4 regions of the Streptosporangium sp. CA-115845 genome follow, and region 4 is predicted to be linked to each of the others. Evidence: riboswitches for the same ligand, from Rfam matches in the RefSeq annotation. Region 4 holds a riboswitch; each other region holds the start of a gene.
What was found. A riboswitch is a leader RNA that binds a small molecule or an ion and turns the genes downstream of it on or off. The one in region 4 is predicted to bind cyclic di-AMP.

Region 1: linked by a shared signal. The riboswitch ahead of ACQP0P_RS39730 (C40 family peptidase) and the one ahead of ACQP0P_RS46330 (NlpC/P60 family protein) in region 4 are both predicted to bind cyclic di-AMP.
Region 2: linked by a shared signal. The riboswitch ahead of ACQP0P_RS35420 (coiled-coil domain-containing protein) and the one ahead of ACQP0P_RS46330 (NlpC/P60 family protein) in region 4 are both predicted to bind cyclic di-AMP.
Region 3: linked by a shared signal. The riboswitch ahead of ACQP0P_RS15745 (C40 family peptidase) and the one ahead of ACQP0P_RS46330 (NlpC/P60 family protein) in region 4 are both predicted to bind cyclic di-AMP.

Annotation. Positions count from the first base shown of each region.
Region 1 covers NZ_CP191988.1:8,309,314-8,317,087, reverse strand. The annotation lists gene serA (phosphoglycerate dehydrogenase) at 1-1,280, shown strand, start outside; gene ACQP0P_RS39730 (C40 family peptidase) at 2,084-2,680, opposite strand; cyclic di-AMP (ydaO/yuaA leader) riboswitch at 2,668-2,899, opposite strand; gene ACQP0P_RS39725 (3-isopropylmalate dehydrogenase) at 3,041-4,087, shown strand; gene ACQP0P_RS39720 (branched-chain amino acid aminotransferase) at 4,259-5,353, shown strand; gene ACQP0P_RS39715 (Uma2 family endonuclease) at 5,586-6,161, opposite strand; gene ACQP0P_RS39710 (O-methyltransferase) at 6,276-6,929, opposite strand; gene cimA (citramalate synthase) at 7,207-7,774, shown strand, end outside.
Region 2 covers NZ_CP191988.1:7,450,703-7,458,476, forward strand. The annotation lists gene ACQP0P_RS35395 (TIGR03086 family metal-binding protein) at 1-500, shown strand, start outside; gene ACQP0P_RS35400 (50S ribosomal protein bL37) at 541-675, opposite strand; gene ACQP0P_RS35405 (HD domain-containing protein) at 887-1,483, shown strand; gene ACQP0P_RS35410 (DeoR/GlpR family DNA-binding transcription regulator) at 1,570-2,370, shown strand; gene galT (galactose-1-phosphate uridylyltransferase) at 2,367-3,446, shown strand; cyclic di-AMP (ydaO/yuaA leader) riboswitch at 3,519-3,655, shown strand; gene ACQP0P_RS35420 (coiled-coil domain-containing protein) at 3,710-4,633, shown strand; gene ACQP0P_RS35425 (substrate-binding domain-containing protein) at 4,729-5,586, opposite strand; gene ACQP0P_RS35430 (LacI family DNA-binding transcriptional regulator) at 5,594-5,764, opposite strand; gene ACQP0P_RS35435 (glycoside hydrolase family 3 N-terminal domain-containing protein) at 5,748-7,774, opposite strand, start outside.
Region 3 covers NZ_CP191988.1:2,979,193-2,986,966, reverse strand. The annotation lists gene ACQP0P_RS15765 (AMP-dependent synthetase/ligase) at 1-1,327, shown strand, start outside; gene ACQP0P_RS15760 (glycosyltransferase family 4 protein) at 1,324-2,451, opposite strand; gene ACQP0P_RS15755 (M48 family metallopeptidase) at 2,448-3,725, opposite strand; gene ACQP0P_RS15750 (hypothetical protein) at 3,937-4,812, opposite strand; gene ACQP0P_RS15745 (C40 family peptidase) at 4,973-5,395, opposite strand; cyclic di-AMP (ydaO/yuaA leader) riboswitch at 5,607-5,766, opposite strand; gene ACQP0P_RS15740 (NlpC/P60 family protein) at 6,168-7,145, opposite strand; gene ACQP0P_RS15735 (hypothetical protein) at 7,283-7,774, opposite strand, start outside.
Region 4 covers NZ_CP191988.1:9,749,165-9,756,938, forward strand. The annotation lists gene ACQP0P_RS46320 (RDD family protein) at 121-1,305, opposite strand; gene ACQP0P_RS46325 (amino-acid N-acetyltransferase) at 1,405-2,058, opposite strand; cyclic di-AMP (ydaO/yuaA leader) riboswitch at 2,394-2,541, shown strand; gene ACQP0P_RS46330 (NlpC/P60 family protein) at 2,634-3,596, shown strand; gene ACQP0P_RS46335 (LuxR C-terminal-related transcriptional regulator) at 3,805-4,005, opposite strand; gene lysX (bifunctional lysylphosphatidylglycerol synthetase/lysine--tRNA ligase LysX) at 4,928-6,385, opposite strand; gene ACQP0P_RS46345 (type III pantothenate kinase) at 6,592-7,374, opposite strand; gene ACQP0P_RS46350 (L-aspartate oxidase) at 7,374-7,774, opposite strand, start outside.

The DNA.
Region 1 (7,774 bases), 1.4 Mb from region 4:
AGCACACCGTCGCGCTGATCCTCGCCTCCGCCCGCAACGTCGCCCAGGCGCACTCCGCGCTCAAGGGCGGCGAGTGGAAGCGCTCGAAGTACACCGGCGTGGAGCTCGACGAGAAGGTCGTCGCCATCCTCGGTCTCGGCAAGATCGGCCAGCTGGTCGCGCAGCGCCTCCAGCCGTTCGGCGTCGAGCTGATCGCCTACGACCCCTACCTGCAGCCGGCCCGCGCCGCGCAGATGGGCGTCCGCCTGGTCACGCTGGAGGAGGCCCTGCGCGAGGCCGACTTCATCACGGTGCACCTGCCCAAGTCCAAGGAGACCATCGGCCTCATCGGCGACCGGGAACTGCACGCGGTCAAGCCGAACGTCCGCCTCGTCAACGTCGCCCGCGGCGGCATCATCGACGAGAACGCCCTCTACTCCGCGATCAAGGAGGGCCGCGTCGCCGGGGCCGGCATCGACGTGTTCCCGAAGGAGCCGGTCACCGACAGCCCGCTCTTCGAGCTCGACCAGGTGGTCGTCACCCCGCACCTGGGCGCCTCCACCCACGAGGCCCAGGAGAAGGCCGGCACCCAGGTGGCGCGTAGCGTGAAGCTCGCCCTGGCCGGGGAGTTCGTGCCCGACGCGGTCAACGTCCAGGGCGGCGCCGTCGCCGAGGACGTCAAGCCGGGTCTGCCGCTGGCCGAGAAGCTCGGCCGGGTGTTCACGGCTCTCGCGGGCGAGGTCGCCACCAAGCTGGACGTCGAGGTGCGCGGCGAGATCGCCGCCCACGACGTCCGCGTGCTGGAGCTGGCCGCGCTCAAGGGGGTCTTCACGGACGTGGTCGAGGACTCCGTCACCTACGTCAACGCCCCGCTGCTGGCCAAGGACCGTGGCGTCTCGGTCGAGCTGGTCACCAGCGCCGAGAGCCCCGACTGGCGCAACGTCGTGACGGTCCGCGGCGTCCTCGCCGACGGCCGCGCGGTCTCGGTCTCCGGCACCCTGTCGGGTCCCCGGCAGGTCACGAAGATCGTCGAGGTCAACGGCTACCAGATGGAGATCGAGCCGACCGACCACCTGTCGTTCTTCACCTACACCGACCGCCCCGGCGTCGTCGGCGTGGTCGGCCGCATCCTCGGCGACCACTCGATCAACATCGCCTCGATGCAGGTGGCCCGGGACGTCAAGGGCGGCAAGGCCCTCATCGCGCTCACCGTCGACACCGCCATCCCGGCCGACGTGATCGACCAGATCGGCGCGGAGATCGGCGCCGACAGCGGCCGCTCGGTCGACCTGGCCGACTAGGCCCTGTCCCGCGGATCTTGCCGTGGCGAGGATCGGCCAGGCGGTGTCTCGCAAGGCGGAGGAGGGAGCCGCAGCCGTGCTGCGGTGACCGACGACAACGCGGCGAGGCGCCGCCTGGCCGTAGTGGGCAAAAGATCCAAGGGACAGGGCCTAGGAGGCTGGTGTTTTTCGCGCGAAGTAATCTTGGTCCCTCCACCAAGCCGTCAAAAACGGTGAGGATCGGGAGCACACACTCCACTTGGAGGCCGAATCTGCCTCCGGAACGGACGCTCTGTGGGTGTGACGCTCCACCATGATCGCTAAGCGGCCGTTTAACACCAGCCTCCTAGGCCCGGTAGGCAAAGGATCCACCGAGGTGGCCGCCGCCCCGCACCGTGGGGCGGCGGCCACCTTTCGTCTCGGTATGTGAGAAGTGTGTACGCCGGGCGAGACGGCGTTCCGGCCGCCAGGTAGCCTGAGATGAAGTGCGCCAGGTCCAAGCCTGCCGCGACGGGGCCTGACAGGGGTGGGCCGGCAATTCTCCGGCGCCACGCCCCAGATCGCCGGTCCGTGATCCGGACCCGTGACACCAGGCCTGGTCGGAGCCCTGATCGGAGTCTCGACCACTGCCCCTGCTCGCATGCGACCGAGACGAGATTCGCCATGTACGACATGTATCCCTGGAACCACGCGGAAGAGGTCAAGGACGAGGCCGCCGAGGCGCTCCAGACCGCCCTGGACCGCCGGGACAACGGTGGTTCTCCCATCCGCTGAACCCGTTCCCGGTGCCGGCGGGGTTCCCGCGGCCGATCAGCCGGCGTGTCTCATCCGCCGGTCGCGATCTCGATCTGCTCGGTCAGCTTGACCCCCTGCGGATCGGGGCGCACCGCGCCGACGAAGGAGGACCGGCGCCAGGCGCTGAGCTTCTCCTCCTTGACCACGTCGCCGCTCCGCGGGGCGTGGACCATGTAACCGGGTCTGGTGATCATGCCGACATGGCCGAGGCCGCTGAAGAAGGCCAGGTCACCGGCCTTGAGGTCCTTCCAGGCGATCTTCTTGGAGAAGGCGGCGTACTGGTCGTTGGTGACGCGGGGCAGCTTGATCCCGGCGGCGCCGTAGGCGCGGAGCATCAGGCCTGAGCAGTCGAAACCGCCGTTGCCGGTGCCACCCCAGACGTAGGGCGTGCCGCGCTTGGACATCGCCCACTTCACGGCCTTCTGCCAGGCGGGCCTGGGGGTCGCGCTCTTCAGTGCGGCCTTCAGCCTGACGGTGCCGAGCGGGGGAGCTTCGGGGGAGGGGAGAGGGGAGGCGGCCAGTGCCGCCGTCGGCGCCATGGCCGAGGCCGCGAACACCGCGGCGCCTGAGACGAGGATGGACAGGACACGGGAGTACATCTTGCCGGACAGGATGATTCCTTCCATAAGGCCGGCCGGGTGAGCTGTCGGGCTCGGGCGTGGAGGCCGCCCTACGGCGCGAGAGCACGCCGATTCGCCCCAAGGAATCCCGTGATGGCGGCCGGGAGCGCGCTCCGGGGCGGAGCGAGGTTCCCGGGGGGCCCGGTGGATTCCGGAAAAAGTGGTTCCCCGGCTCCGTACGGGCCGGTAAGGGGATGGTCCGTACGGATTAGGCATCAATGTGAATGGGGAGGACGATAACGAAACCTCACGAAACGGTCAATAGGGAGCAAAAAAGGACAAAGTGATCACATGGGCGGACGCGCGGACACGTCCGAAGAGTGAGACCGGTGTTCGATCACCGAGACGGACAGGTAAGGTGCCTGCATGGATTCGCGTAACATTCGCCTGGCGGTCATCCCCGGGGACGGGATCGGAGCCGAGGTCGTCACCGAGGGTCTGAAGGTCCTCGAAGCGGTCGGCACCAAGGTGGAGACCACCACGTACGACCTCGGGGCCAAGCGCTACCGCGAGACCGGCGAGACCCTGCCCGACCCGCTGCTCGACGAGCTACGCGGATACGACGCGATCCTGCTCGGCGCGGTCGGCGACCCCAGCGTGCCCCCGGGCATCCTGGAGCGCGACCTGCTGCTCAAGCTCCGCTTCCAGCTCGACCACTATGTGAACCTCCGCCCGGTCAAGCTCTTCCCCGGCGTCGAGACGCCGCTGGGCAAGGCCCGCCCCGAGGACATCGACATGATCGTCATCCGGGAGGGCACCGAGGGCCCCTACGCCGGTGCCGGAGGCGCCATGCGCCGCGGCACGCCGCACGAGATCGCCACCCAGGAGTCGCTGAACACCGCCTACGGTGTCGAGCGTGTGGTGCGCTACGCCTTCGAGAAGGCGGTGACCCGCCCCCGCAAGAAGCTGACGCTGGTCCACAAGACCAACGTGCTCACCTACGCCGGTGACCTCTGGGCCCGTACGTTCGACCGGGTCAGCGTGGAGTACCCCGAGGTTCAGACCGACTACTGCCACGTCGACGCGGCCTCGATGTTCTTCGTCAGCCAGCCGGAGCGCTTCGACGTGATCGTCACCGACAACCTCTTCGGTGACATCCTCACCGACATCGGCGCGGCGATCGCCGGTGGCATCGGCCTGGCGGCCAGCGGCAACGTCAACCCCGACCGCACCGCGCCGAGCATGTTCGAGCCGGTCCACGGCAGCGCCCCCGACATCGCGGGCCAGGGCAAGGCCGACCCGACCGCCACCATCCTGTCGGTCGCCATGCTCCTGGACCACCTGGGGCTGGCCGGCGAGGCGGCCCGGGTCGAGCAGGCCGTCGCCGACGACCTGCTTGAGCGGCTGGCCGGCTGGGCCGGCCGGACCACCCAGGAGATCGGTGACGACATCACCGCACGAGTAGCCGGCTGAGGAAGCCGCCCCCTCGATCCTGACGCGCCTGGCGGCTCCTACGAGCCGCCGGGCGCGTTTTGTTTCCCGCGCACTGCCGGTTTTCGGCATGGATGCAGTAGTTTCCCGTTACCCGGTCCAACGCAGAATGGACCCGAGGGTAAGCCAGACATCAAGATAAGGATCCGCGTCATGACCACCGCTCAGAAGCTCAGCTTCGACGTGCAGCTCTCCGACCACGCTCGCACCGCGGCCGAGCGCGAGCAGGTAATGGTGGCTCCGGGGTTCGGCCAGGTCTTCACCGATCACATGATCTCGATCGACTACACCGAGGGCGAGGGCTGGCGCGACGCCCGGCTCATGCCGTACGGCCCGCTCAGCCTCGACCCCGCGACCGCGGTCTTCCACTACGCGCAGGAGCTCTTCGAGGGCATGAAGGCGTACCGCCAGCAGAACGGCGCGATCGTGACGTTCCGCCCGGAGGCCAACGCCGCCCGCTTCAACACCTCCGCGCTGCGGATGGCCATGCCCGAGTTGCCCGAGGAGACGTTCGTCGAGTCGCTGGAACTGCTCGTCCAGACCGACCGCGAGTGGGTGCCGACCACGCCCGGACACAGCCTCTACCTGCGCCCTTTCATGATCGCCACGCAGCCTGCGCTCGGGGTCAACTACCCCTCCAGGACCTACAAGTACATGGTGATCGCCTCTCCGGCGGCGGCCTACTTCGGCGGCGGGCGGGCGGTCAGCGTCTGGCTCTCCACCGAGTACACCCGCGCGGCCCCCGGCGGCACCGGCTTCGCCAAGTGCGGCGGCAACTACGCGGCGGCCTTCGTGGCCCAGCGCCAGGCCGTCGAGCAGGGCTGTGACCAGGTGGTCTGGCTGGACGCGGGCGAGCACCGCTACGTCGAGGAGATGGGCGGGATGAACCTGTTCTTCGTCTACGGCGACCGCCTGCTGACCCCGGCGCTCACCGGTACGCTGCTGCCGGGCATCACCCGCGACTCGATCCTCGCCCTGGCCGGCGACCTCGGCCTGCGGGCGGAGGAGGGGCGGCTGTCGATCGAGGAGTGGCAGCGGGGCTGCGAGTCGGGCGAGCTCACCGAGGTCTTCGCCTGCGGCACCGCCGCGGTCGTCACCCCGGTCGGCTCGGTCAAGGGCGCCGACCGCGCCTGGACGATCGGCGACGGCACCCAGGGGCCGGTCACCGGGCGGATCCGTGAGGAACTCGTGGGCATCCAGTACGGTTCCCGCCCGGACCCGCACAACTGGGTCCACAAGATCTGCTAGCCCCGCGTTTCGCGTGCGGCCCCGATTGACCCGGGGCGGTTACCTACGGTGTTGGCTCTTACGCGGCATCTGACCCGGGATGATGCCCCACATGCGCGAAGTGGGGCAGCGCGGCGACAGGTGCCGCCAAGGGGCGCGAGGAGACCTGGCCAACACGTCTACGGTCGGTTACCTCGGTGGCAGCCGGAGGAGGCCGGGTCTCCGCCTGGCAGGGCCTCCTCCGTGAGCGGGTCTATCCTTCGATCAGCTTGCCGGTGTCGACCGTGAGGTTCCACGGCGCGGGCAACTCAAGAGGCTTGCCGATCGACTCGGTGATCTCGTCGGCGTAACCCTCCGGGCCCGGTCGGCTGAGCAGCCTGAAACGGTTCGCGAAGGTGTCGATCACCAGGTAGAGCGGGACTCCCGCGAGTGCGCAGGCCCGCGGCTTGACCACATGGTCATCGTGAACGCTGCTCGGGGAGACGACCTCTGCGACCAGCAGCGTGGCGTTCGCGTACACATGGCTGGGATCCCAGAGGCGAGGGTTCGGGGGAACGACGATGAGGTCGGGTTCGAAGCGGTCCGCCTGCACCTGAAGGAGTAGCTTGGCTTCCGGGTAGACGCGCCATCCTTTCTCCATGGAGAACGGTATGAGCTGGGCCATGAGCTGGTAAACGACGTCGGCGTGAGCGATCGTGGGCATCTCCCTCACCACGATCCGGCCATTGATGATTTCGATTCGATGCTTCTCGAACCGCTCGACGAGCTCCAGGTAGAGTTGCTCGAGCTCGCTCTGATCGGTGATCTGGTAGGCGATCGATCTTTCCATGAGTAGTCCCACAGGGTCATCCTTCCCTCCGTGCGGGTGGGCGCAACGTGTTCTGCACATCACTTAAAGTAATCGAAAAGGTTTGCGCCCGTCCCGGATTCGGAAAAGTTCTCGTCAGTGCTTTCGAATCATGGTGAGGCCGTCGGCGATGGGGAGCATGATCGAGGTGACCCGCCCGTCGGCGCTGACCATGTCGTTGAACTCGCGGATGTGCCTGACCGTCTCGTCGTCCCTGCCGGGGTCGGCGACGTGGCCGCTCCACAGCGTGTTGTCGACGAGGATCACCCCGCCGGAGACCAGTCGCGACATCAGGATCTCGTAGTAGACGGGGTAGTTGACCTTGTCGGCGTCGATGAACGCCAGATCCACCCCGGGATGGTCGGGGAGCTCGCGCAGCCGCTCGGCCGCCGGGCCGATCCTCAGCTCGATGCGGTCGGAGACCCGCGTCTTCTCCCAGTATCTCCGGGCCACCGCCGTCCACTCCTCGCTCACGTCGAAGCAGGTGAGCCGGCCGCCGGGGGCGAGCCCGCGGGCGAGGCAGATGGAGGAGTAGCCGGTGAAGGTGCCCACCTCCACCGCGTTCCCGGCGCCGCCGATCTGGGCGATCATGGTGAGGAACCGCCCCTGGTCGGGGGAGATCTGCATTCCCGCGCTGTCGCCGGTCAGCTCGCGGGTCTCGACGGCGAGCGCGTCGAGGACGTCGTCGGGCAGGGTGGTGTGCGCGAGCAGATACTGCCCCACGGCGGGGTCGAGGTAGGTCGCCTTCATGGGCCTCATTCTGGTCGGTACGAGGTGGTCGCGGAGGGTGAACCCGAGCCGTGTCGGCGGGTCGCCGGTCTCAAATCCTAAGATCGATGTGTCAGATGCTGTCAGCGTGTGGCAGACTCCAAAGCATCATGTTCTACGGTCTGCTCATTATCGGCAGGCGCGCTGGCTGAAAAGGGACACCGCCAGCGCGCAGACCTCTCACGTCCGTGAGGGGTCTTTTTGTTTCTCGGAGCCGAATGAGCGCGCGGCGAATCATCGAACCGCGAAGGAGAACGACATGGCCGACGACCGCTTCCACGTGTACGACACGACCCTCCGTGACGGAGCCCAGCAGGAGGGGCTCAACCTCACGGTGGCCGACAAGCTGGCCATCGCGCGCCACCTGGACGGCCTGGGCGTCGGTTTCATCGAGGGTGGCTGGCCGGGGGCCAATCCCAAGGACACAGAGTTCTTCAGGCGAGCTCAAACAGAGCTCGACCTGAAGCACGCGCAGCTCGCCGCGTTCGGCGCGACCCGCCGGGCAGGTGTGAAGGCAGCCGACGACCCGTTGGTGGCCGCGCTGCGCGAATCCGGCGCGCCGGTCGTGACCCTTGTCGCCAAGAGTCACGACCGGCACGTGGAGCTGGCCCTCCGCACGACCCTGGAGGAGAACCTCGCGATGATCCGCGACACGGTCTCCCACCTGCGCGCGGAGGGACAGCGGGTCTTCCTCGACGCCGAGCACTTCTTCGACGGCTACAAGTCCAACCCGGCGTACGCGCTGGAGGTGCTGCGCACCGCCGCCGAGGCGGGAGCCTCGGTCATCGCGCTCTGCGACACCAACGGGGGCATGCTCCCCGACGAGC
Region 2 (7,774 bases), 2.3 Mb from region 4:
AGAATCCGACACCGTGCGTCGACTGGGACGTGCGCTCCCTCGTCAACCACGTGGTCGGCGAGAACCTGTGGGCTCCCGAGTTGCTGGCCGGGCGGACCCACGCGGAGATCGGCGACGCCTTCGAGGGCGACCTGCTCGGCGACGACCCCATCAAGGCGTTCGACACCTCGGCCGTGCCCGCCGTCCAGGCGGCGGTCGATCACCGGGTCCTCGACCGCGTCGTCCACCTGCCCTTCGGCGACGTGCCCGGCCGGGAGTACATCACCGAACTGTTCGCCGACGCTCTCATCCACACCTGGGACCTGGCTCGCGCCATCGGCGCCGACGAGCGGCTCGACCCGGAGTTGGTCGCGGCCTGCGCCACCTGGTTCGCCGACGCGGAACCCGGCTACCGGCAGACCGCGGCCGTCGGGGAGCACCAGGCCGGAGAGCAGCGGAAGGTGCCCTCCGACACCGACGCGCAGACCCGGCTGCTGGCCTCCTGGGGCCGCCCCGCGTGACCGCCCGTCCCCGTGGAGTCGGCCTCTGTGATCAGTGCGGCTAGCGAGCGGTCGGCCGCTTGCCGTGGTTGGCCTTGTGCTTCTTGCGGGCCTTGCCCTTACGCGATCTTCTGGCCATGCCGACCACCCCTTCCCTGAGGTCCTTCCAGGTCCCGCGAGTGCCGGCCTCCGTCATTCCGGACCCGTCATTCCGGACCCGTCATTCCGGACCCGTACGGGACTCGATGTCACCGGTTCAGACCTTCACGTTCCTCCTGCGACGCCCGGCGCACAAGGCCCGAACCGCGATCCGCCCCGCTCCGGTGAGTGCGTTGCCCCAACCTTGACGATCAGTGCCTCCCGCACCGGAGGACCCTCCCCTCCGGCCAGGTTCTAGGCTCGCCCTCATGCGCGAGAAGCTGATGGCCCGCTGGCGGTCCCTGGCCAGCCTCGAGGCCGAACCCCTCGGCCGTGAACTGATCACCCGGTACGACGAGCCGCACCGCAGGTATCACACCGTCACCCACCTGGAGGCCGTGCTCGCCCACATCGACACCCTGGCCTCTCATGCCGAGCACCCGGACCTGGTACGGCTGGCGGCCTGGTTCCACGACGCCGTCTACGACCCGCGGCGCGGCGACAACGAGGAGCGGAGCGCCATCCTGGCCGAGCGCGCGCTGCCGGAGATGGGGCTCTCCCCCGAGGCGGTGGCCACGGTCGCCCGGCTGGTCAGGCTGACCGTCACACACGCCCCCGCACCGGGCGACGCGGACGGGGCCGTGCTGTCCGACGCGGACCTGGCGATCCTGGGCGCGTCGCCGGAGGTCTATGCCGGCTACACGACCGCCGTGCGCGAGGAGTACGCCTTCGTGCCCGACGACGCTTTCAGGTCCGGCAGGGCCGCGGTGCTGCGCTCGCTGCTCGATCTTCCGGCGATCTTCCACATCGCCGATCTGGAGGAGGCGGCGCGGGCGAACATCATGGCGGAGCTTGAGCGGCTGTGAGCAGGTGACCACCATAATTCACCATTATTTCCCGATACTCGCTGTGGTATTTTGGTGGAATCTGGTGGATTAAAGGGAGTGAGTCAATGCTCGCCCAGCAGCGGCAGCAGGCGATCCTGGAGAGGGTGCGGAGCAGGGGCGGGGTCAGGGTCGCCGATCTCGTCCGGGAGCTCGGCGTGTCCGACATGACGATCCGGCGCGACCTTGAGGTGCTCTCCGAGCGCGGGCTGGTGGAGAAGGTCCACGGTGGCGCCACCGTCACCGGGTCCGGTTCGACCGAGGAACCGGGCTTCGCCGCCAAGTCGGCGCGCCAGCAGGCGGAGAAGGAGACGATCGCCCAGCAGGCCGCCCTGCTCGTCCGGCCCGCCACCGCCATCGCACTCTCCGCGGGAACCACGACCTGGACGCTCGCCCACCACGTGACCGACGTGCCCGAGCTGACCGTGATCACCAACTCGATTCGGATCGCCGACGTCTTCCACCGCTCCCCCAGGGCCGACCGCACGGTCGTGCTCACCGGCGGGGTCCGCACCCCCTCCGACGCGCTGGTCGGCCCGATCGCGGTCACGGCGATCCGGGGACTCCACGTCGACACCCTCTTCCTCGGCGTGCACGGGATGAGCGCCCGAGCCGGGTTCACCACACCCAACCTGCTGGAGGCCGAGACCAACCGCGAGCTGGTCGCCTCCGCACACCGCCTGGTGGTGCTCGCCGACCACACCAAGTGGGGCACGGTCGGCATCAGCACGATCGCCGAGCTGGCCCAGGCCCACATCGTGGTCACCGACTCCGGCCTGACCGAGGAGGCCCGCGAGGAGCTCGCCGCCTCGGTGGGAGAGCTGATCATCACAGAGCCACAGCAGGAGAGCGAGAGCGTCGGCCGATGAAGCGTACGATCACCCACCTGGCCGACGGCCGGGAGCTGTTCTACTTCGACCGCCACGACGACGCCGACCGCGGAGCGGTCGACGGACGCGACCTGCCGCCCCGCCCCACCGCCTCCGAGTTGCGTTACGACCCGCTGACCGAGGAGTGGATCGCGGTGGCCGGACACCGCCAGGGCCGCACCTTCCTGCCTCCGGCCAGCGAGTGCCCGCTCTGCCCTTCCACCTCCGGCAACCTCACCGAGATCCCCTCCGCGGCCTACGACGTGGCGGTCTTCGAGAACAGGTTCCCCTCGTTCTCCACCTATCTGGGCGACTATCAGCAGGTCGGCGGGTTGAGCGAGGTCCGCCCTGGGATCGGCCGCTGCGAGGTGGTCTGCTTCACCTCCGAGCACGACTCCTCATTCGCGCTGCTCCCCCCCGAGCAGGTGGAGCTGGTCATGGAGGCCTGGATCGACCGTACGGCGGAGTTGTCGGCGATGCCGGGTGTGGAGCAGGTGTTCTGTTTCGAGAACCGGGGAGCCGAGATCGGCATCACCCTGGCCCACCCGCACGGCCAGATCTACGCGTACCCCTACGTGACCCCGCGCACCAAGCTGACCCTCGGGGCGGCCGGGCGCCACCGGGAGCGGACCGGCGGCAACCTGTTCGCCGACGTGCTCGCCGCGGAGCGGGAGGCCGGGGTCCGGGTGGTGGCCTCGAACGAGCACTGGACGGCGTTCGTCCCGGCCGCGGCGCGCTGGCCGGTGGAGGTCCACCTCTACCCCCACCGGCAGGTCCCCGACCTGGTCGGGCTGGAGCCCGCGGAGCGCGCGGCGTTCGGACCGCTCTACACCGACGTGCTCCGCCGCCTCGACGGGCTGTTCGGCGTGCCGATGCCCTACATCGCGGCCTGGCACCAGGCGCCGGTCAACACCGGTCGCGACCTGTCGTACGCGCACATGGAGCTGTTCAGCATCCGCCGCGCGCCGAACAAGCTGAAATATCTCGCCGGCTCCGAGTCGGCCATGGGTGCCTTCGTGAACGACGTGCTGCCCGAGGAGACAGCACACCTTCTGCGCTCTGTTGTCACGAACTAATCACCAATTGGTCTCGTCTTGAAGTCGCGTGACTCTGTGTTTACCACTACTATCCTTCCCACATCGGCTGCAACAGCCGATATGCCTAATCCCAGGCGCATCGCCCGGGAGCCGGGGAACCACCGCACCTGGGGTGAAACCACTTCGGTGGAAGGGCGTTCTCCAGCCCGAACCCGTCAGCTAACCCGGTAGGCGGAAGGAGAGGAGAGTTCGTGGCGGCCCCGTCCCCCACGTTCCGTCGGCATGCGACTCTGGCCCTTTGTTTGAGCCTGATCGCCACGTTCACCCTCGGTGCCCCCACCGCGGGAAGCGCGGAGCCCAAGCCGACCGAGGCCAAGCTCCGCGCCGAGCTGGCCAAGCTCGGCAAGAAGGTCGACGGGCTGATCGAGGCATACGCGGCCAAGCGCGAGTCCCTCAAGAAGGCACAGAAGGCCGAGGCCGTCGCCAAGCAGAACCTGGCCAGGGCCTCCGACCTCTACGCCAGGGCGGAAAAGCAGGTCGACTCCATAGTCCAGCTCCGCTACCAGAGCAGCATCGGAGGCCTGCCCGCGCTGCTGTTCGCCGACGACATGGGGGGAGCCGCGGTGATGGAGCAGCTCACCGCCCAGCAGAGCGCGCACCTGCAGGGCTTCGCCGAGAGCTTCGAACGTAGGAAGAGGGCGACCGAGACGGCCGCCAGGCTCACCGACGACATCATCGAGGAGGCCAAGGATCTGCAGGCCCAGCGCGATGAGGCCGAAGATGTGATCAAGGAGATCAAGAACAGACTCGACCGGCTCGCCCCCGTCGGCTCCGGGCGCCGCGCCGACGGCAGCTGGGCCCCGCAACTCCCCACCGGCGCCGACAACATCACCGACCGGACCCGGATCATGCGTGAGGCCGTCAGGAGACGCTTCGACCTCCCGTACGCCGTCGGCTGCTACCGGTCCGCGAACGACGGCGGCGAGCACCCCCTCGGCCGCGCCTGCGACTTCATGATGAGTACCGGCGGCACGATGCCCTCAGCCGCCAACCTCGCGCTCGGCGACGAGATCGCCGCCTGGGCCATCAAGAACAAGGCCAAGCTCGGAGTGAAGTACGTGATCTGGCGCCAGCGCATCAACCACGGCTCCGGCTGGAGAACCATGTCCAACCGCGGCGGCATCACCGCCAACCACTACGACCACCCGCACATCTCGATGTACTGATCCACCGGGCTGACAACAGGTCTGGGCGGCCCCGTGTTGACAACGCGCCACTGTGTTGGACGGCGTCGGTACCCCGGTGGGCGGCCGTAAGCGGGTCAGTTGCGGCCGGTGGAGCCCTCGGGTGGGACGGGGGCGGTGGAACCGCGTACCACCAGTTCGGTGGCGAGTTCGACGTGGTGGGAGTCGACTCGTTCGCCTGCCGCCAGGCGCAGGGCCGTGCGTACCGCGACGCCGCCTATCTCGCGCAGCGGCTGGCGTACGGTGGTCAGCGGGGGCGAGGCCATGCAGGCGACCTGGGTGTCGTCGAAGCCGACGATGCTGAGATCCTCGGGCACGCGCAACCCTCGCGCCCTGGCCGCCTCCAGCACGCCGAGCGCGATGTCGTCGCAGCCGGTGAAGATGGCAGTGGGGACCTCAGGCAGGTCGAACAGGGCCGCGCCGCCCGTCACACCCTCCTGGTAGCGGAAGTGCCCCGCCCGTACGTAACCCGGCGGAATCGAAGCGCCCGCGGCCTCCATGGCGGCGCGGTAGCCGTGCAGCCGGGCCTGGTTGCAGGCGGCGGTGGCCGGGCCGCCGAGGTAGGCGATGCGCCGATGCCCGAGCGTGAGCAGGTGCTGCGTCGCGGCCAGGCCCCCGGCGAAGTTCGTCGAACCGACGCTGGTGACCCCCCTGGTCTGCGGCAGGTTCAGCGGGTCGATCACGACCAGTGGCAACCGCACCCGGGACAGGGCGGCGAGCTGCCCGGCGGTCAACTCGCTGGTGATGGCGATCAGGGCCCGTCGTCCGGCCGTGACCAGGCCGCGCGCCCAGGCTCCGGCGCGGTCGGCGTTCGTCCGGATGCTCACCACGATCGCCGCGTCGACCTCGGCCCCGGCCTGCACGGCGCCCTGGACGATCTCGGTCGAGTACGCGTTGAGATCGGCGTCCAGCTCCACTTCGATCGTGGCCGGCACGGCCGCGTCACCCCGGCGGCGCGACGTAGTCGTACTGCTCCAGCAACGACTCCACGAGGGAGCGGGTCACCGGGGAGACGTCACCTCGGCCGTTGAGCACCTTCGACACGGTCGCGACCGACACGCCCGCCGAGGCCGCGACCGTGGCCAGCGTGGCCCGTTTAGGACTGGCCGGCATCTGTTCCTCCCTGCTGTGTGGCGGAAGAGCTCGGTATCGGTTCCACATCCACGCGGGTGACCAGTCGGCGGCCCGGGCCGACGTGACGCAGCGGGCCGGTCAATCGTATGTGACCCCGGCAGGGCAGGTCGGACGCCGACGTGCCCACGAGCACCTCAAGATCCCCCGGTTCGACGACGCGCCGCAGGTCGCGCCCGGTGAACGCGGTCCGGTCGGCGGGCACGGTGAAGGTCGCCAGGGCGCTCGCGCCGGGCTCCAGCCGGACCCGGGCGAACCCGGTGAGCTGCCGCACCGGCCGGGTGACCTGGGCGACCACATCGCGCAGGAAGAGCTGGACGACCTCCTCACCCGCCCGGCCCCCGGTGTTGCGTACCCGCACCGACACGGTGAACTCGCCGTCGGTGGGCACCTCGGCGTCGCTGATCCTCAAGGAGTCGAGCTCGAAGGTGGTGTACGAGGCGCCGTACCCGAACGGGAACAGCGGGGTCGGGTCGAGATTGCTGATGCCGTGGCTGTTGGAGCCCAGCGGCGGCTGCAGGTAGGTGCCCGGCTGCCCGCCCGGGCCGCGTGGGATCTGCACCGGCAGCTTTCCGCTGGGCTGCACCCTGCCGGACAGGACCCCGGCGACGGCCGCCCCGCCCTCCTCGCCGGGCATGAACGCCTGGACGAGCGCGGCGGCCGTCCCGGACACGCTGCCCAGCGCGTACGGGCGGCCAGAGACGACGACCACCACGACCGGCGTGCCGGTGGCGGCCAGCTCGACCAGCAGGTCCTCCTGCACGCCGGGCAGCCGCAGGTCCTCGGCGTCACAGCCTTCGCCCGACGTACCCAGCCCGAACATTCCCGCCAGGTCGCCGACGACGGCCACGCACACGTCGGACTCACGGGCCGCCTGGAGTGCGGCGGCGAAGCCGGAGCGGTCGTCGCCCCGCACGCCGCAGCCTGGCTCGTGGATCAGCTCGGCATCGGGCAGCTCGGCCCGCAGCGCGTCGAGCAGGCTGGGCGCGGTCACGCCGAGCCCGAGCCCCGGATGACGGGGCAGCACGTGGTTGGGGAAGGCGTAGCAACCCATGAACGTGTGCGGGTCGTCGGCGCAGGGGCCGACCACGGCCACCCGGCGCGGCCCCGGACGCCCCTCGCCGAGCAACGGCAGCGCGGTGCCCGCGTCGAGCAGCACGATCGACCGCTCGGCCAGTTCCCGGGCCAGTGCCCGGTTGGCCGGCGAGTCCAGGTCCACGGCCCGCGCCCCGGCCACCGACTTCTCCGACGTCCAGTCCGGGTCCAGCAGTCCAAGCTGCACCTTCTGGGTGAGCAGGCGCCGGGCGGCCCGGTCGACCAGCGACTCCGGCAGCTCGCCCCGCCGCACCCGCCCGGCGAGGTGCCGGCCGAAGCCGAGCGTGTCGGGCAGCTCGACGTCGATGCCCGCGGTCAGCGCCTGCACCCCGGCCTCGTCGGTGTCCGCGGCGACCTGGTGCGTCGTCGCGAGGAACGGGATCGCCCAGTAGTCCGACACCACCGTCCCGGTGAACCCCCACTCGTCGCGCAGCAGGTCGGTCAGCAGCCACGAGTCGGCCGCGGCGGGGACACCGTCCACGTCGGAGTACGAGTTCATGACCGAACGCGCGCCGCCCTCGACGATGGCGGTCTCGAACGCCGGCAGGATCATGTCCATCAGCTCGCGCCGGCCCATCGGCACCGGGCCGTGGTTGCGGGCCGCCCGGGAGGCGGAGTAGCCGGCGAAGTGCTTGAGCGTGGCGATGATCCCGGCGCTCTCGAGGCCGCGCACGTAGGCCGCGCCGAGCATCGCGACGAGGTACGGATCTTCGCCCATGGTCTCCTCGACCCGGCCCCAGCGGTAGTCGCGCACCACGTCCAGCACCGGTGACAGGCCCTGGTGGACGCCCACGGCGCGCATGTCCCGCCCGATGGCGGCGGCCATCCGCTCTATCAGGTCCGGGTCGAACGTCGCACCCCAGGCGATGGCCGCCGGGTAGACGGTCGCGCCGTAAG
Region 3 (7,774 bases), 3.3 Mb from region 4:
GACCGCGCTCGGCGCCGAGGTCGGCGACGACACGCTCGCCGAGCGCAGGTCCAGCCGCGGCATCGCCGACCTGGCCACCATCGTCTACACCTCGGGCACCACCGGCAGGCCCAAGGGCTGCCGGCTGACCCATGACAACCTGCTGTTCACCGCCAGGAACGTCGCGGACGGCCCGCTGGAGCGCCTCTTCACCGTGGACGACAGGGCGGCGCTGCTCTTCCTGCCGCTCGCGCACGTCTTCGCCCGCATCATCGAGATCGTGCTGATCGAGACCGGCACGGTCCTCGCGCACACCCCCAACATGAAGAACGTCGGCCCCGACCTGCAGGCTTTCAAGCCCACGTTCCTGCTGGGCGTGCCCCGCGTGTTCGAGAAGGTCTACAACGCCGCCGAGCAGAAGGCCACCGCCGACGGCAAGGGGAAGATCTTCCACGCCGCGGCGGAGACCGCCGTCGCCTGGAGCAGGGCGGAGTCCACCGGCGGCGCGGGGCTGGGCCTGAGGCTCAAGCACGCCCTGTTCGACAGGCTCGTCTACGGCAAACTGCGCGCCGCGACCGGCGGCAGGCTGACTGCGGCCGTGTCCGGCGGCTCCGCCCTGGGCGAGCGGCTCGGCCACTTCTTCCGCGGCGTGGGCATCGAGGTGCTTGAGGGCTGGGGCCTCACCGAGACCTCGGCGCCCTCCTCGGTCAACCTGCCGGGGGCCAACAAGATCGGCACTGTCGGCAAGCCGTTCCCCGGCGTCACCATCGGCATCGGCGAGCACGGCGAGGTGCTCGTCAAGGGCCGCCATGTCTTCGAGGGCTACTGGAACAACGACGAGGCCACTACCGTGGCGATCGACAAGGACGGCTGGTTCCACACCGGCGACATCGGCGAACTGGACGGGGACGGCTACCTGCGCATCACCGGCCGCCAGAAGGAGATCCTCGTCACCGCCGCGGGCAAGAACGTCGCCCCGGCCCCGATGGAGGACCACATCCGCGCCCACCCGCTGATCAGCCAGGCGATGGTGGTCGGCGACGACAGGCCGTTCATCGCGGCGCTCATCACGCTCGACGTCGAGGCTCTGGAGCAGTGGAAGGCCGCCAACGGCAGGACGGACGCGGACCTCGCCACCCTCAGCTCCGACCCGGCCATCGTCGCCGAGGTGCAGAAGGCCGTGGACAACGCCAACACATTCGTCTCCAGGGCCGAGCAGATCAAGAAGTTCACGGTGCTCGACGTCGACATCAGCGAGGAGAGCGGACACCTCACCCCGACCCTCAAGGTCAAGCGCGCCGTCGTGATGCGCGACTTCGCCAAGCAGGTCGAGTCCCTCTACGGCTAGTCAGGGGTCTCCACGGACTCCAGAACGCGGGCGAAGCGGGAGGCGGCGAGATCCCAGCTCCACTCGCGCGCGACCCACTCGCGCCCGCGTTCACCCATGGCACGTGCCCCGGCAGGGTCCTTGAGCAGGTCGACCAGGGTCGCCGTGACCTCGTCCGGACGGGTGCCGTCGACGACCAGGCCGGTCTGCCCGCGTAGCACGGCGTCGGGGGCGCCGCCCGAGGAGCCCGCCACCACGGGCAGCCCGCTGGCGGACGCCTCCAGATAGACGATGCCGAGCCCCTCCACGTCGACACCGCCCAGGCGGGTACGGCACGGCATGGCGAACACGTCGCCCGCTGCCAGGTAGCCGGGCAGCGCGGTCTCCGGCACGGGGCCGGTGATCTGGACCGAGCCGCCCATCGGCCTGGCCAGCCGCTCCAGGGTCCTGCGGTACGGGCCACCTCCGACGATCAGGAGCATCGCGTCGGGAACGTCCCGCAGCACGCCGGGCCAGGCTCGCAGCAGCGTGTCCTGGCCCTTGCGCGGCACCAGCCTGGACAGGCAGAGCACCACCGGCCGCTCTCCCAGTCCGAGCGCCGCGCGCGCCTGCTCTCTCCCGGCCTCGGGCGCGAACACCTCGGTGTCGACGCCGGGCGCGAGCCGCACCAGCTTGTCCTCGGGTATCACCCTGGCCAGCCGCTGCCGGGTGTACTCCCCCAGGTAGGTGACCACGTCGGCGTGCGCGCCGATCCTGGCGAGCACCTGGCGGCCGATCGGGAGCGCCGTCCAGCCCGCCTCGTGGCCGTGGGTGACCATGACGACGCGGCGGACCCCGGCCTCACGCATCCTGGGCGCGAGCAGCCCGAGCGGTGCCGCCGCCCCGAAGACCACGGTCTCGCAGCCGAACTCGGCGATCAGTGCGGCCGCCCGGCGGGCGACGGCGGGGGTGGGCAGCATCAGCGAGGTGGGGTGCCGCACCACGGGGTAGGGCTGCCGCAGGTCGAAGTCCTCGCTGCCGGGCCACTGGGGGGCGTAGACGACGACCGAGCCGGGCGGGCGGCGGGCGATGAGACCGTACACGAACGACTGGATCCCCCCGGCGCGGGGCGGGAAGTCGTTCGTGACCACCAGCGTGCGCCTCATGGCTCGGAGAGACCGTTCAGCCGGGCCCAGGATCGCGCCAGCGCGATGCGCTGCGGCGCGGTGGGATGCGAGGCGTAGAGCACGTACTCCACGAGGTCGGGCGACAGATCCGAGATGTTGGTGACCGCCAGCCGTTTCTGCATGGCGACGAACGTCGCCGGATCCCTGGTCAGGTCCAGCGCGTGGACGTCCGCACGAGCCTCGATGTGCCGGCTGACCAGGTTCTGTGCCGGTCCTGACAGCACCGCGGCCAGACTGAGCAACCCCATGACCAGGCCCACCGCCCTCGGGTCGCCGATGGAGGAGATCCCCGCGCGGCGCCGCACGGCCCCCGCCGAGGTCACCAGGTAGAGCAGGACCGCCCCGAACGCCGCGCCCAGAGCTCCGACGAGCGTACCGGAGAGCACGTCGCCCGCCTTGGCGTGACCGAGCTCGTGCGCGACCACCAGCTCGACCTCGTCGGCGGGCGCCCGGAGCAGCGTGTCGTAGACGACGATCCTGCGGGTCGCGCCGAATCCGGAGACGTAGGCGTTGAGCGCGGTGGTCCGCCGGGAGGCGTCGGCGACGAGCACGTCCTCCACCGGCACACCGTCCCTGGCGGCCATGGCGAGCAGGTCGTCGCGGAGTTGTCCGGCCTCCATCGGCCTGAAGTCATTGAAGATCGGCTCAATGAGCACCGGATAGGCGAAGGAGGCCGCCACGGTCAGCGCGAACGCGCCGGCCGCCGCCGGGATCCACCAGCGCCGGTAGCGCCGCGCCAGCGCGACCACCGCCAGAACCATGATCGCGGTCAGCGCGGTGCCGACACCGATGCTCTTGATCCGGTCGGCGGTCCAGGCCGGCCAGGTCTGGGTGGACAGCCCGAAGTCGCGCAGGTAGGTCTCCGACCACATCCCCAGCGGCCAGCGCAGCATCGCGACGGCCACCGACAGCGCCAGCACGCCGAGCAGCGCCCGCAACCACCACGGCCCCCGCAGCCGGCCGACGAGCCGCGCGCCCAGCGGGGTGCCCACCAGCACCCCCGCCACCACCAGCGTCAGGCCCAGGGAGAGGTAACCCGGTACGCTGACCAGCTTGTCGAACGCCTCGGACCTGGCGATCTGCTCGGCCGTGAAGTCGCGGGCCGGATCGGGGACGACCGCCGGGGCCCCCTCGGGCAGCTCCTGCCAGGGCGTGGTGAACGCCACGACCGCCAGCGTGACCACCCCCAGCGCGGCCAGCGCCCACCCCGCCGGCCGCACCCCCGAGGGCGCGTCCGTCGTGCTCAGCGTCATCAAACACCTCCAGCGTGGAGCCCGAACCCTGGGCCCCGTCCTTTGGATCTTCTGCCTGCCGCGGTCGGCCGGACGGCGCCTCGCCGAGTCGTCACCGGTCACCGCGGCACGCCGCGGCTCCCTCCCGTGCCTTGCGAGGCACCCGCCGACCGCTCCTCGCCGCGGCGAGATCCGCCAGGTGAGGCCTGGACCGGGAAAGGACACAAGGATGTCAGGCGAGTTCCTTTCCGAGGTAGTCACGCCACGCCACGGTGAGTTGGGCGGGCGACAGGCCGAGCGTGCCGGTGACATCGCCACCGTAGAGCCTCACCAGGGCCTTCTCGCCGAAGCGCTCCGCGATGAACCGGCAGGCGAGCCAGGCCTCCTCGTACGCCTGCGCGAGCCGCGGGGCGCCGGGGGCGAAGTCGGCGGGACCGGGGAGACGGGCGGGCAGGACTCCGGCGCGTACCTCGGCGACCAGCTCGGCGGCGGCCGTCCGCACCGGGATCCCGGCATCGCGGTAGCCCACGTAGTCGGCGAAGCCCTCCGACAGCCACATCGGCACCCGGCCGCCACGGGTCGCGCCGGTGGCCACGTGCACGAGCTCGTGCGTGATCACCACGTCCCTGCCGGTCGTGCTGAGCCTCGCGTAGCCCGAGGGCAGGACGATCACCCGGTCCGCGGCCGCCATCGCGGCCAGGCCCCGGGTGCTCTCCGCTCCGGCGAGTGCCGCGGCCTCGGCATCGGTGGCGGGGAACAGGATCACCGCTCGGACCGGCCCCCAGATCGCCGCGACCGCGCGGCGGGCCCGGTCGGCCCCGGCGGCCAGGTCCCGCAGGACGGCGGGCGCGACGTGGTGGCCGATCACGAGGGAGTGCTCGCCCCGGACGACGACGGCGGCACCGGGCCACAGGTCGCGAAGGCCGGCGGGGAGTTCTCCGGCGTCGCGGCGAGGGTCGTGCGGCAGGGGGTGGTCGGGGAGCTCTCGGGGAGTGCGCGGGAGCGGCCCGGCTCCGGCCAGGAGAGGTCCCGTCCCGGCCGACGGGCCCACGCTCATCAGCGCCAGCATCCCGGCGAGCACGGTGCGGCGCCCCTTCGGGACGGACATAACGAGTCGATGCTACTCGACCGGCATCGTGACGTTCCTTGCCGGAAGCGTGGATCCGCACCGGCCCGGGCCGCCGGCCACGCGCTCGCGGCCTCCGCCGGAAACGGAGCGGCCCCGTCCCCGCACATGTGAGGAACGGGGCCGGCGTCCCTGCCCGGGCTCAGGCTCCGGGCCGGACCGCTCCGGCGAAGGAGGACCTGTAGTACCCCTCCAGCTTCACGATCCGGACCGTCTTGCCGCTGCTCGGCGAGTGGACCATCCTGCCCTTGCCGACGTACATGCCGACGTGGCCCTTTCCACTGAAGAACATCAGGTCACCGGGGCGCAGGTGGCTCCACGAGACCTTCTTCCTGATCGCCCGGAACTGGCTGTGCGTGATCCGGGGGATGGACACGCCCGCCTTGCGCCAGGCGTATTTGACGAGCCCCGAGCAGTCGAACGCGCCGGGACCGGAGGCACCCCACCGGTACGGATCGCCGACCTGCCGCCTGGCCGCCGAGACGGCCTTGCGAGCCCGGACCTTCTGCAGGGCCGCCCTGCTCATCCTGGTCTTGACCTTGGTATCGGCCTTGGCCTTGTGCACGGTTCTCTTCGTGCCCTCGGCCTGCTCGGAGACTCCGGCCGCGGTGTTGACCAGGATCTCAGGGGTACTGTCCGTCGTCGCCCTCGCCGCCGTCGACCCCAGGGTGACCGCTCCGGCTGAGGCGGTCAGGGTGAGGGCGATGCCGCCGAGGGAAAGGCGGAAAAGGCGCGACAGACGGGTGTTACACGGGGTGGTAGACAGGATTTCTCCTTGGTGCTTCCACTGATGCCTACCGGGTTAGCTGACGGGTTCGGGCTTGGAAGATGCCCTACGGCGCAAATGCGCTGATTCACCCCCGGCCACGCTGTATCGGGCCTTTTGGGTCCCCGGTTCCATGCCTCCTGGCTGCATGGATTCGGCGGGCCGCCGTGATGAGGTCCGTCCCCGGCAGGGGAACGGCGGCCGGCTGGATTTCTATAGGGACACCGGCCCGAAGACCGACATTCACCGCGACGGCATGGCTTGCACGTCGCGAGGCCAGAAGTTACCCCGATCTCCAACCTTCGGCAAAGCATTCGCCAAACAAGAAGATCAATAAGCCTTCGTGATCTTCCCGTTACCCCTGCTTAATGGCCATTTATGCTATTAAGATATGATCCTCGTCACACCCTCGGAATCACACCCGACAAATCGCAATTTCTGTAATGTTCATCACATTTGCCGTAATTCATGGTTGAAGCCGCGAGGGTGCCCTCTCCCGCCGCGGAGCACGGATCAGCGCCGTCGCCGACGGCGCACCAGGTTTTACCACCGGAGGGCGGGCCTCCGCTCCTCAGGGGCGGACGGCTCCGACGAGGCGACGGCCGTAGGCCGAGAGCGGGACGACCTTGACGACGTCGCCGGTCTGCGGGGCGTGCACGATCTGGCCATTGCCCGCGTACATGCTGACGTGGCCCAGGCCCTCACTGAAGATGAGGTCGCCCGGCTGGAGGTCGTTCAGCGAGACCTTGCGGCTGGTGCCCCAGCTCCACTGCTCCCAGGTGGTACGGGGGAGGCTGACTCCCCCCCTGCGCCAGGCGGCCTGGAGGAGGCCCGAGCAGTCCCAGCCGCCGGGCCCCGTGCCGCCGTACTGGTAGGGCTTGCCGACCTGCGCGAAGGCGAACTGCAGGGCGGCGCGGGCGTTGCCCGAGGCGGGGCCGCTGTACTGGATCCCGGTGCTCTCGGGGTTGCCCGTCTTGAAAACGTTGAGTTCGCGCAGGAGCTTCGTCTGAGCCCTGACCATCTTGTCGGCCTTGGCCTTCTCCCTGGCCAGTTCGTCGCGCGTCTCGTCGGCCTCGCTCAGCGCGCCCTTGGCCAGATTCCTGTTGAGCCGCAGCGCCTTGGTGGCCTCGTCGAAGGCGCTCAGCGACTGGGCCCGGGAAGCCGACATCTGGTCGACCGAGGCCAGGCCGCTCAGCAGCGCGCCGGGGTCGGCCTGGTAGATCATGCCTTCCCAGCTGTTGACCGCGCCGAACTGGTAGGTGCTGACCGCCATCGCGACGAGCTCCTTGCGCAGCCCGGCGACCTGCTCGCTCTGCCGGGCGAGCTCGCCGTTCAGCGTCGCGTACTTCTTCCTGGCCCGCTTCCACTTCTCCGAGGCCTGGTTGTACTTCTCGACGATCTGGTCGGCCTGCTCGTTGAGCTTCTCCAGTTTCTTCTTGGCCTGGGCGAGTGTCGGCTTCGGCTCCGCGGAGGCCCCGCTCACCGGCACCATCAGCAGCGCGAGGGCGAGCCCGGCCGCCACCGGTATCCGCATGAGTCCAACCGGCATACCCGCCACGGTCACGTCAACGCCTCCAGACTGCACAGACCTGCGGCGAATAGTACAGAACAAGTAAGGTTTAGATCACCTTTTCCTGTGTTCAGCCCTATAGCTGCAGGTAGCAGTCCCGGTCTCCCGGGGGAGCGTCAGCAGGCGGCGATATCGCAGATCTTCGCGGTCATCTTCCTGGCGTCGCTCAGCTGCCTGGTCCAGTCGCTCTTCGCCGGCTTGGAGTACTCGCCGCCCCAGAGGTAGACCAGGACCGCGTTGCCCTTCCTGACCAGCACGCCGCGCTCACCGCCCACGCCGGCCTTCCCGCCGTAGTAGACCTGCCCGGAGATCCTCAGCGCCTCGTCTCCGAGCCCGGTCAGGCGCGAGGAGACGTAACGGTAGGTGGAGCCCGCGTTGGTGTTGGAACCACAGGTGGTCAGGGCGGAGCGCAGCCGGGCCACGGCTCCGGCGGCGGCGGCCTTCGAGCGGTACAGGATCACCTGTTCGACCTTCAGGAAATCCGGGACGCCGGTGAAGGTCACCGTCCGCGCGGCCGTCCTGCCGGTCGCGGCCGGCGCGGCCTTGTCACACGGGTCGACGGCCAGCCGGGCCTTCGCCGAGTTGCTGACCGTCCAGTTGGTCTCGGG
Region 4 (7,774 bases):
TTTACGCTTCCGTGGCTTCCGCGGCCGAGACGGTTACCCACCCCTAACGGTCCCCGTTTTTCTGGTCCGGACGCGAAATCGGGGCCGGCGGTTCAACCGCCGGCCCCGATTTACCCGGAACTACTTGATCTTGACGACGACCGTCCCGGCCACCTTGTCGTGCAGCGCCTGCTGCAGGGGCTTGTCCCACAGCAGCCACAGCACGTTCACGAGGCTGAAGATGTTGACGATCCAGCCGAGGAGGGGGATCCAGCTCAGGAACTGCGGGCCGAAGAACACACCGCCGCGCTTGAGCGCGACGTCGGAGCTGAGCCCGCCCGGCGGCAGGGTACTGCCGATGGGCACGATCTTGATGCCCATGACCATCTTGCCGACGGTCTGCCCACCCCTACTGATCATGAAGAACTCGTAGGCGAAGTAGATCGCCGCACTGACCAGTGCGATGAGAAGGCTCGCGAGGAAGACACCGCTCCCATCGGTGCCGGCGCCCGTCGCGAGGTTGAAACTGGGAGCCGTCACCAGGAGACCGGTCAGCACCGCGCTGATGATCACCGCCGGGATCGCCAGGATGATCGCGTCGACGATCCGCGCCACCAGGCGCTGCCACCACTCGGCGAGCGGGGCGGGAGCGCCGGGGGGACCGCCGTAAGGCTGGCTGTACCCCTGCTGCCCGTACTGCTGCTGCCCATAGCCGGGCTGCTGGCCGTACCCCGGCTGCTGGCCGTAGTCGGGCTGCTGGCCGTACCCCGGCTGCTGGCCGTAGTCGGGCTGCTGCCCGTACTGCTGCTGGCCGTAACCCGGCTGGGCCGGCTGCTGCTGACCGTACCCCGGCTGCTGGCCGTAGCCCGGCTGCTGCTGACCGTACTGCTGCTGGCCGTAACCCGGCTGGGCCGGCTGCTGCTGCCCGTAGCCGGGCTGCTGGCCGTAGCCCGACTGCTCGTGGGACGACTGCTGCTGCCCGTAGCCGGGCTGCTGACCGTACGCGCCGGTCCCACCCTGCTGGCCATAGCCCTGCTGCTGGCCGTACGCGTCCGTCCCGCCCTGCTGACCGTACGACTGCTGCTGCCCGTACCCCTGCTGCCCGTACTGCTGCTGCCCGTAGCCCTGCTGACCATAGCCGGGCTGGGCCACCCCCGGGCCGGTGTTCGACTGCGATCCCTCCGACCGATATCCCATGATCGTCACATCGGGGTCGAGTTCGCCAGGGGCTCGGCCCTGGTTGTGCTGTCCGTAATCCGGCTGTCCCGAAGGTGTGCGACTGCGCTCGGGATCATCCTGCGGATACGGCGGCTGTCCGTTGCTCACCGCGTCACCTCACTTAGACTGCGCATGTGGCAAATGTCAGACGCACATGCTTGCTGCTGCACAAGGTATCGACATAGGAATCAACAGTCACCTTTCCAGTCAGTCATCTCTAAAGTCATCAGAGTCGGGCTCGTGTGTCAGGTGCAGCAGCATCCGGGTGTTTCCCAAGGTATTGGGCTTGACGTGCTCCAGATCGAGGAACTCCGCGACGCCCTCGTCGTAGGAGGCGAGAAGTTCGGCGTAGACCTCCGGGGCGACGGGTGTGCCCTGGATCTCCTGAAATCCGTGCCGGGCGAAGAAGTCGACCTCGAAGGTCAGGCAGAAGACCCTGCGCAGGCCCAGTTCGGCAGCCGTGCGGATGAGCACCGAGACGATCCGATGGCCGATTCCCATTCCCCTGCGGGTCGGATCGACGGCAACGGTCCGAATTTCGGCAAGGTCCTCCCAGAGAACATGAAGCGCCCCGCAGCCGAGGATTATCCCCTCCGCGTCAGTCGCGACCCAGAACTCCTGAATGTCCTCGTACAGGGTGACGGTGGCCTTCTCCAGCAGGCGCGGGCCGGCTCCACCGTAGGTGTCGACGAGCCGCCTGATGACGCGGACGTCCGGGGTGCGGGCACGGCGGACCGTGACCGCCGGGGTGGCGCCGGGAGCGGGTGACCCCCGCTCCTCTTCCTCGGATCCGGTTCGCCGCTCCCCCTCTTTCCCGGGGTTCGCGAACGGCACGGGAGAATGCTCCGCAAGCTGCTCCATGACCGATCAGCGTACGTCCTCTCCGGCCTTCAATTACGGCTCATCCTTAACTCTCACCCCGAGGGCATCACATGACCCTTGGTAGTTGCATTACCACGCTGGGCGCACGGCGCCTCTAATGTGTCGCAGCTCATCTTTGGCACGGTCCCGGACCTGGGAAGACCCGCGCCGCGCCCGCCGCGAGGAAGGCAAAGGCAGCGTAATGGCCATGTTGATCATATTGGCATGTGATCTTTCCGTGACATTTCAGTTGCGAAACCTCTACCGAGTTCGCAGTTCTGGTTGAGCAGGAACCACGAGTGCACTAATCTCCGTGCTCGATGTCAGAGACGTAAAAGCCTGACCCGCCGAATCTCCCGACCAGGGGAACCGGGGACCCACCACGTCCTTCGGGGTGAATCCGAGTGCCACCGGCGCACCCGGTAGGGCTGCCTCCGGCCCGAACCCGTCAGCTAACCCGGTAGGCGGCCGAGGAGAGGAGCCCGTTGGTGAAGCGCATGCGCGACCGCGCAGGAGAGCACGCGGGCGGCGACGCCCGCTGTCGAGAACGCGCGCCGCGGAGGCGGAGTCGCCGGATGGCGGTCATCGGCCTGGCGTTCGCCATCATGACCCTCGGCGTCCCCCTGGGCTCGGCCACGGCGGATCCCGAGCCCAGCCTCCAGCAGCTGGCCAAGCAGGCCGAGAAGCTGCACGAGGAGATCGGCACGCTCGCCGAGCAGTACAACGGCGAGCGGGTCAGGCTCAAGCAGGCCCAGCGAGCCGCGGAAAGCGCCAAGAAGATCCTCGCGACGAGCGAGTCGGAGCTCGCGATCCGGCGCACCAAGGCCACCCTCCTCGCGCAGAGCAACTACATGTCCGGCGGCCTGAACTCCGGGCTCGCCTTCACCCAGGCGACCGACCCCGACACCTTCCTCGACCAGGCCACCACCAACTACGCCCTCCAGCAGCAGCAGAGCGAGGAGGTCGCCCAGGTCGGCCGGGCGATCGAGGCCGCCGAGCGAGCGCAGGCCGGCGCCAAGGCGAGGACCTCAGAGGTCAAGGCGCTCCTGGGGGAGCTCGAGGGCAGGCGCAGCAAGATCGAGCGACTGGTCACGCGGGTCGAGAGCGACCTGTTCAGCGAGGTGCGCACCAGGGCCGTCAGCAACAGGGGCGCCCGGGTGAAGACCGACGTGCCCATCGTGGGCAGCGGCAGGGCGGCGGAGGCGGCCCGCTGGGCGCTCACCCAGCAGCTCAAGCCGTACGTCTGGGGCGCCGAGGGCCCCAACTCCTTCGACTGCTCCGGGCTGGTCATGTGGGCCTACCAGAAGGTCGGCATCAGCCTGCCGCACTACACCGGCAACCAGTGGACCGCGGGCACCCACATCTCCAGAAACGACCTGCGCCCAGGCGACCTGGTCTTCTTCTACAGCGACCTGCACCACGTCGGGATCTACATCGGCGCGGGCCTGATGGTCCACGCACCCCGGACGGGTGACGTCGTCCACATCGCCACGATCGACAACCGGCCCTTCGCCGGCGGGGTGCGGATCGCCGCCTGAGCGGCTGAGCCGGACCGGTCACGGCGCGAGCCGCCCGGCCCTTGGCCGGGCGGCGAATCCTGCCGTGCCGAGGGCCGGTCAGACGGCGCCCCTCGGACTTGCGCCCCTCGGACTTGTGCCCCGACGGTGCCCCGCAGGTGCGGTGACCGACGGCAACGCGGTGAGGCGCCGTCTGACCGCGGTGGGCAGAACAGCCAAGGGGCAGGGCCTAGATCAGGCGGCGGCGGGCCGCCCAGGCCACGGCCTCGATCGCCGTGGCGACACCGATGCGGTCACAGATGCCTCTGAGCCTGCGCCTGACGGTCCGGCCGCTGATATCGAGGCGGCGGCCCACCCTGTCGACGGTGACGCCCTTGGCGAGTTCAGCCAGCAGCACGAGGTCGTCGTCGCTGAGACCGATATCACTCATGCCCAGGGGGCTGTCGCCATGGCGAGAATCCACTTCTGGATATGCCATCAAGAGTCACTCCCCCCACTCTGGAAACCGGGCGCGAGACGCCGGAAATGAATACCGTCCGCCAGGAACGGTAAACGCCTTGTTCAAAGGTCGTCAAGTTCTACTCTTCATAGCGCGCGCCCACTATTGACATACTAGGTGCTACGTGAAGTACTCATGATATGTCAGTGCCTTTGGGGTTAAGTCACGACCGTGCCCCCGCACGAGCCCGCAGGTGCCCCCCTGGCTGCGACAACAGAAGTCCTGGCAGAACAAGGTTTTGCCGGAACCGCCGCGGCGGCACGCACCCGCGGGGCCGCATCCTCGACGGAAGCGAGCCGCCCACTTTTCCCCGGGAAAATCGATCTCTTCCTGGCGCTCTTCGACGGCCACGCCGTCTGGCGCCTTGACGGCGCCTCGCGGAAAACTCTGAAATGGGAAGCCCGCAAGAGCGCCTTTGCGGCATTAGCGAAGTATCGGGTGCCGACCACAGACGTCAGGCGATATTGGACATGCTTAAAAGGGAGTTTCTGCGCTATGCAGAAAGCCGTCCGAAATTGCACGGGGGAGCGTGAGCACGGACCCCGCGGTTTCCGGCCCATGGGGGATTCGCCCCGTCCGCCCAGGCATCGTCCACGTGCCGTGCTCGCGCCCACGCGCGCCGGCACGGAGCCGTGCGGGACGGTGAAGAGGTGCTCGCGAGGTGGTGAGGGCGCCACCCGGTACCGCCGACCGGGATTCGAAGGTGCGCGCCGAGCCCGACCGGCCCGCCCCGGGGATGCCGCCCGGGGCCGTCATCCGGGCTTCGATCCCGGCGGACACCGCCTGGCGGAAACGATCGCCGCCGGACCGCGGGGACCTCGTCCCATGCGGTCCGGCGGCGCTGCCCTCAGACTCAGCCGGTCGGCTTGACCAGCGGGAACAGGATGGTCTCGCGGATGTTCTTACCGGTGAAGGCCATGATGAGGCGGTCGATGCCGAGCCCCATGCCACCGGTGGGCGGCATCGCATATTCCAGTGCGGTGAGGAAGTCCTCGTCAAGCTGCATGGCCTCGGCGTCCCCGCCCGCGGCGAGCAGGGACTGCTCGGTGAGGCGGCGGCGCTGCTCGACCGGGTCGACCAGCTCCGAGTAGGCGGTGCCGAGCTCGGTGCCGAACCCGATCAGGTCCCACTTCTCGGTGAGGAGCGGGTTGTCACGGTGCTGGCGGGTCAGCGGGGAGGTCTCCACCGGATAGTCCATGACGAACGTGGGCTGGATGAGCGTGTGCTCGACGAGCGCCTCGAAGATCTCCTGGACGAGCTTGCCCTGGCCCCACTTGGCATCCCAGTGGATCTCCCGAGCGTCCGCGAGCTTGCGTACGTACTCCAGGGGCGTCGCGGTGGTGATCTCCTCGCCCAGTGCCTCCGAGACCGACCCGTAGAGGGTGATCCGCGGCCACTTCGCCAGGCCGAGGTCGATCTCCTGCCCCTGGTGGACGACCACGGAGTGGCCGAGGGCCGCCACGACCGCCTTCTGGATCATCCGCTGGGTCAGGTCGGCCATGTCGTTGTAGTCGAGATACGTGCCGTAGGCCTCGAGCATCGTGAACTCGGGGTTGTGCGTGGAGTCCGCGCCCTCGTTGCGGAAGTTGCGGTTGATCTCGAAGACCTTCTCGATACCGCCGACCACGAGCCGCTTGAGGTAGAGCTCGATCGCGATGCGAAGGTAGAGCTCCATGTCGTAGGCGTTGATGTGGGTCTTGAAAGGCCGGGCCGTGGCTCCACCGTGGATCGGCTGGAGCATCGGCGTCTCGACCTCCAGGTAGCCCTCCTCGTGCCAGAAGTCACGGACGGACCGCACCACGGCGCTGCGGGTGTAGGCCAGCTTCCTGGCCTCGTCGTTGACGATGAGGTCGACGTAGCGCTGGCGGACCCGCGCCTCGGGGTCGGTGAGCCCGGCGTGCTTCTCCGGCAGCGGGCGCAGGCACTTCGAAGTGATCGCCCAGCGGTCGGCGAGGATGGACAGCTCCCCCCTGCGGGAGGTGATGACCTCACCCTCGATGCCCACGTGGTCGCCGAGGTCGACGTCGCGCTTCCACGAGGCCAGTGCCTCCTCGCCCACCTTGTCCAGGGAGATCATGACCTGGAGATCACCGGAGCCGTCGCGGATGGTGGCGAAGCAGAGTTTGCCACCGGTCCTGGACAGCATCACCCGGCCGGTGACGCCCACCTTGTCGCCCGTCGCGGTGTCAGCGGAGAGATCGGCGTATTTCTGGCGGATCTCGGCGTTGGTCGCGGTGCGCGGGAAGTTCACCGGGTAGGGGTCGACGCCCTCGGAGCGGAGGCGGTCGAGCTTCTCCCGGCGCACGCGCATCTGCTCGGGCAGATCCTCGGCGGGGTTGGTCACTTCATCGGTCACAGTTCCAAAGGGTACCGATGTGGCGAACCTCGTGAGGTCGCCGACCGCCGGGGGCCGGAGAGGACTCCAGGGCGCCGCGGTGCTCTCCGGGAACACCGCGGCGCCCTCCGGCCGCGGCACCGCGCTCTGGGCGGTGTCACGGCACCGGTGTCACCACGCTCTCAGATGGCGTTGCGGTGGTAGATCAGGCGCAGCCCGATCAGCGTGAGCCAGGGCTCGTGCATGTCGATCGAGCGCGCCTCGCCGGCCACCAGCGGCGCCGCGCTGCCGGTGGCGACCACCGTGACATCGTCGGGGTCGGCGGCGAGCTCGGCCGCCATCCGCTCGACGATCCCGTCCACCTGGCCGGCGAAGCCGTAGATGATGCCGGCCTGAAGCGCCTCGACGGTGTTCTTGGCGATCACGGAGCGGGGGCGGACCAGCTCCACCTTGTGCAGCTGCGCTCCCGCCGCGGCGAGCGCGTCCACCGAGATCTGGATGCCGGGGGCGGTCACCGCGCCGACGTACTCCCCCTTGGCGGAGACGGCGTCGAAGGAGGTCGCGGTCCCGAAGTCGACGATGACGCACGGCCCGCCGTACAGCTGGATGGCCGCCAGCGCGTTGACGATACGGTCGCTGCCGACCTCCTTCGGATTGTCCATCCGGACCGGCACCCCGGTGCGGACGCCCGGCTCGACGATCACCGCCGTCACGTCGCCGTAGTAGCGGCGGCACATCTCGCGCATCTCGTTGAGCACCGACGGAACGGTGGAGCAGATCACGATGCCGTTGACGTCTGTGCCCTTGAGCAGCGGTGACTGCCCGAGCAACCCCTGGAGCACGACGGCGATCTCATCCGCCGTACGCCGGGCGTCCGTGGCGATCCGCCAGTGCTCGATGACGTCCTCGCCCTCGAAGAGGCCGAGAACGGTGTGAGTGTTACCGACGTCAATGGCAAGCAGCATCAGTTCCCCCGAAGGTCCAAGGCGATGTCCAGTGACGGCGCCGAGTGCGTGAGCGCGCCCACGGCAAGGTAGTCAACACCTGTTTCGGCCACATCACGAGCGAGTTGGAGGGTCAGCCCTCCGCTGGACTCCAGCCGCGCCCTGCCGTCCACCAGCCGTACGGCCCGTACCAGCTCCTCGACCGTGAAATTGTCCAACAGGATCTCCTCCGCTCCCTCAGCCAGCACCGGCTCGATCTGGTCGATCCTGTCGACCTCGACCTCGATCGGCAGGCCTGGGTAGGCGTCACGGACCGCCCGGAACGCCTCGGCGACCCCACCGGAGGCCACCACGTGATTGTCCTTGATCAACGCGGCGTCCGAAAGTGACATGCGGTGATTGATACCACCGCCGCACCGGA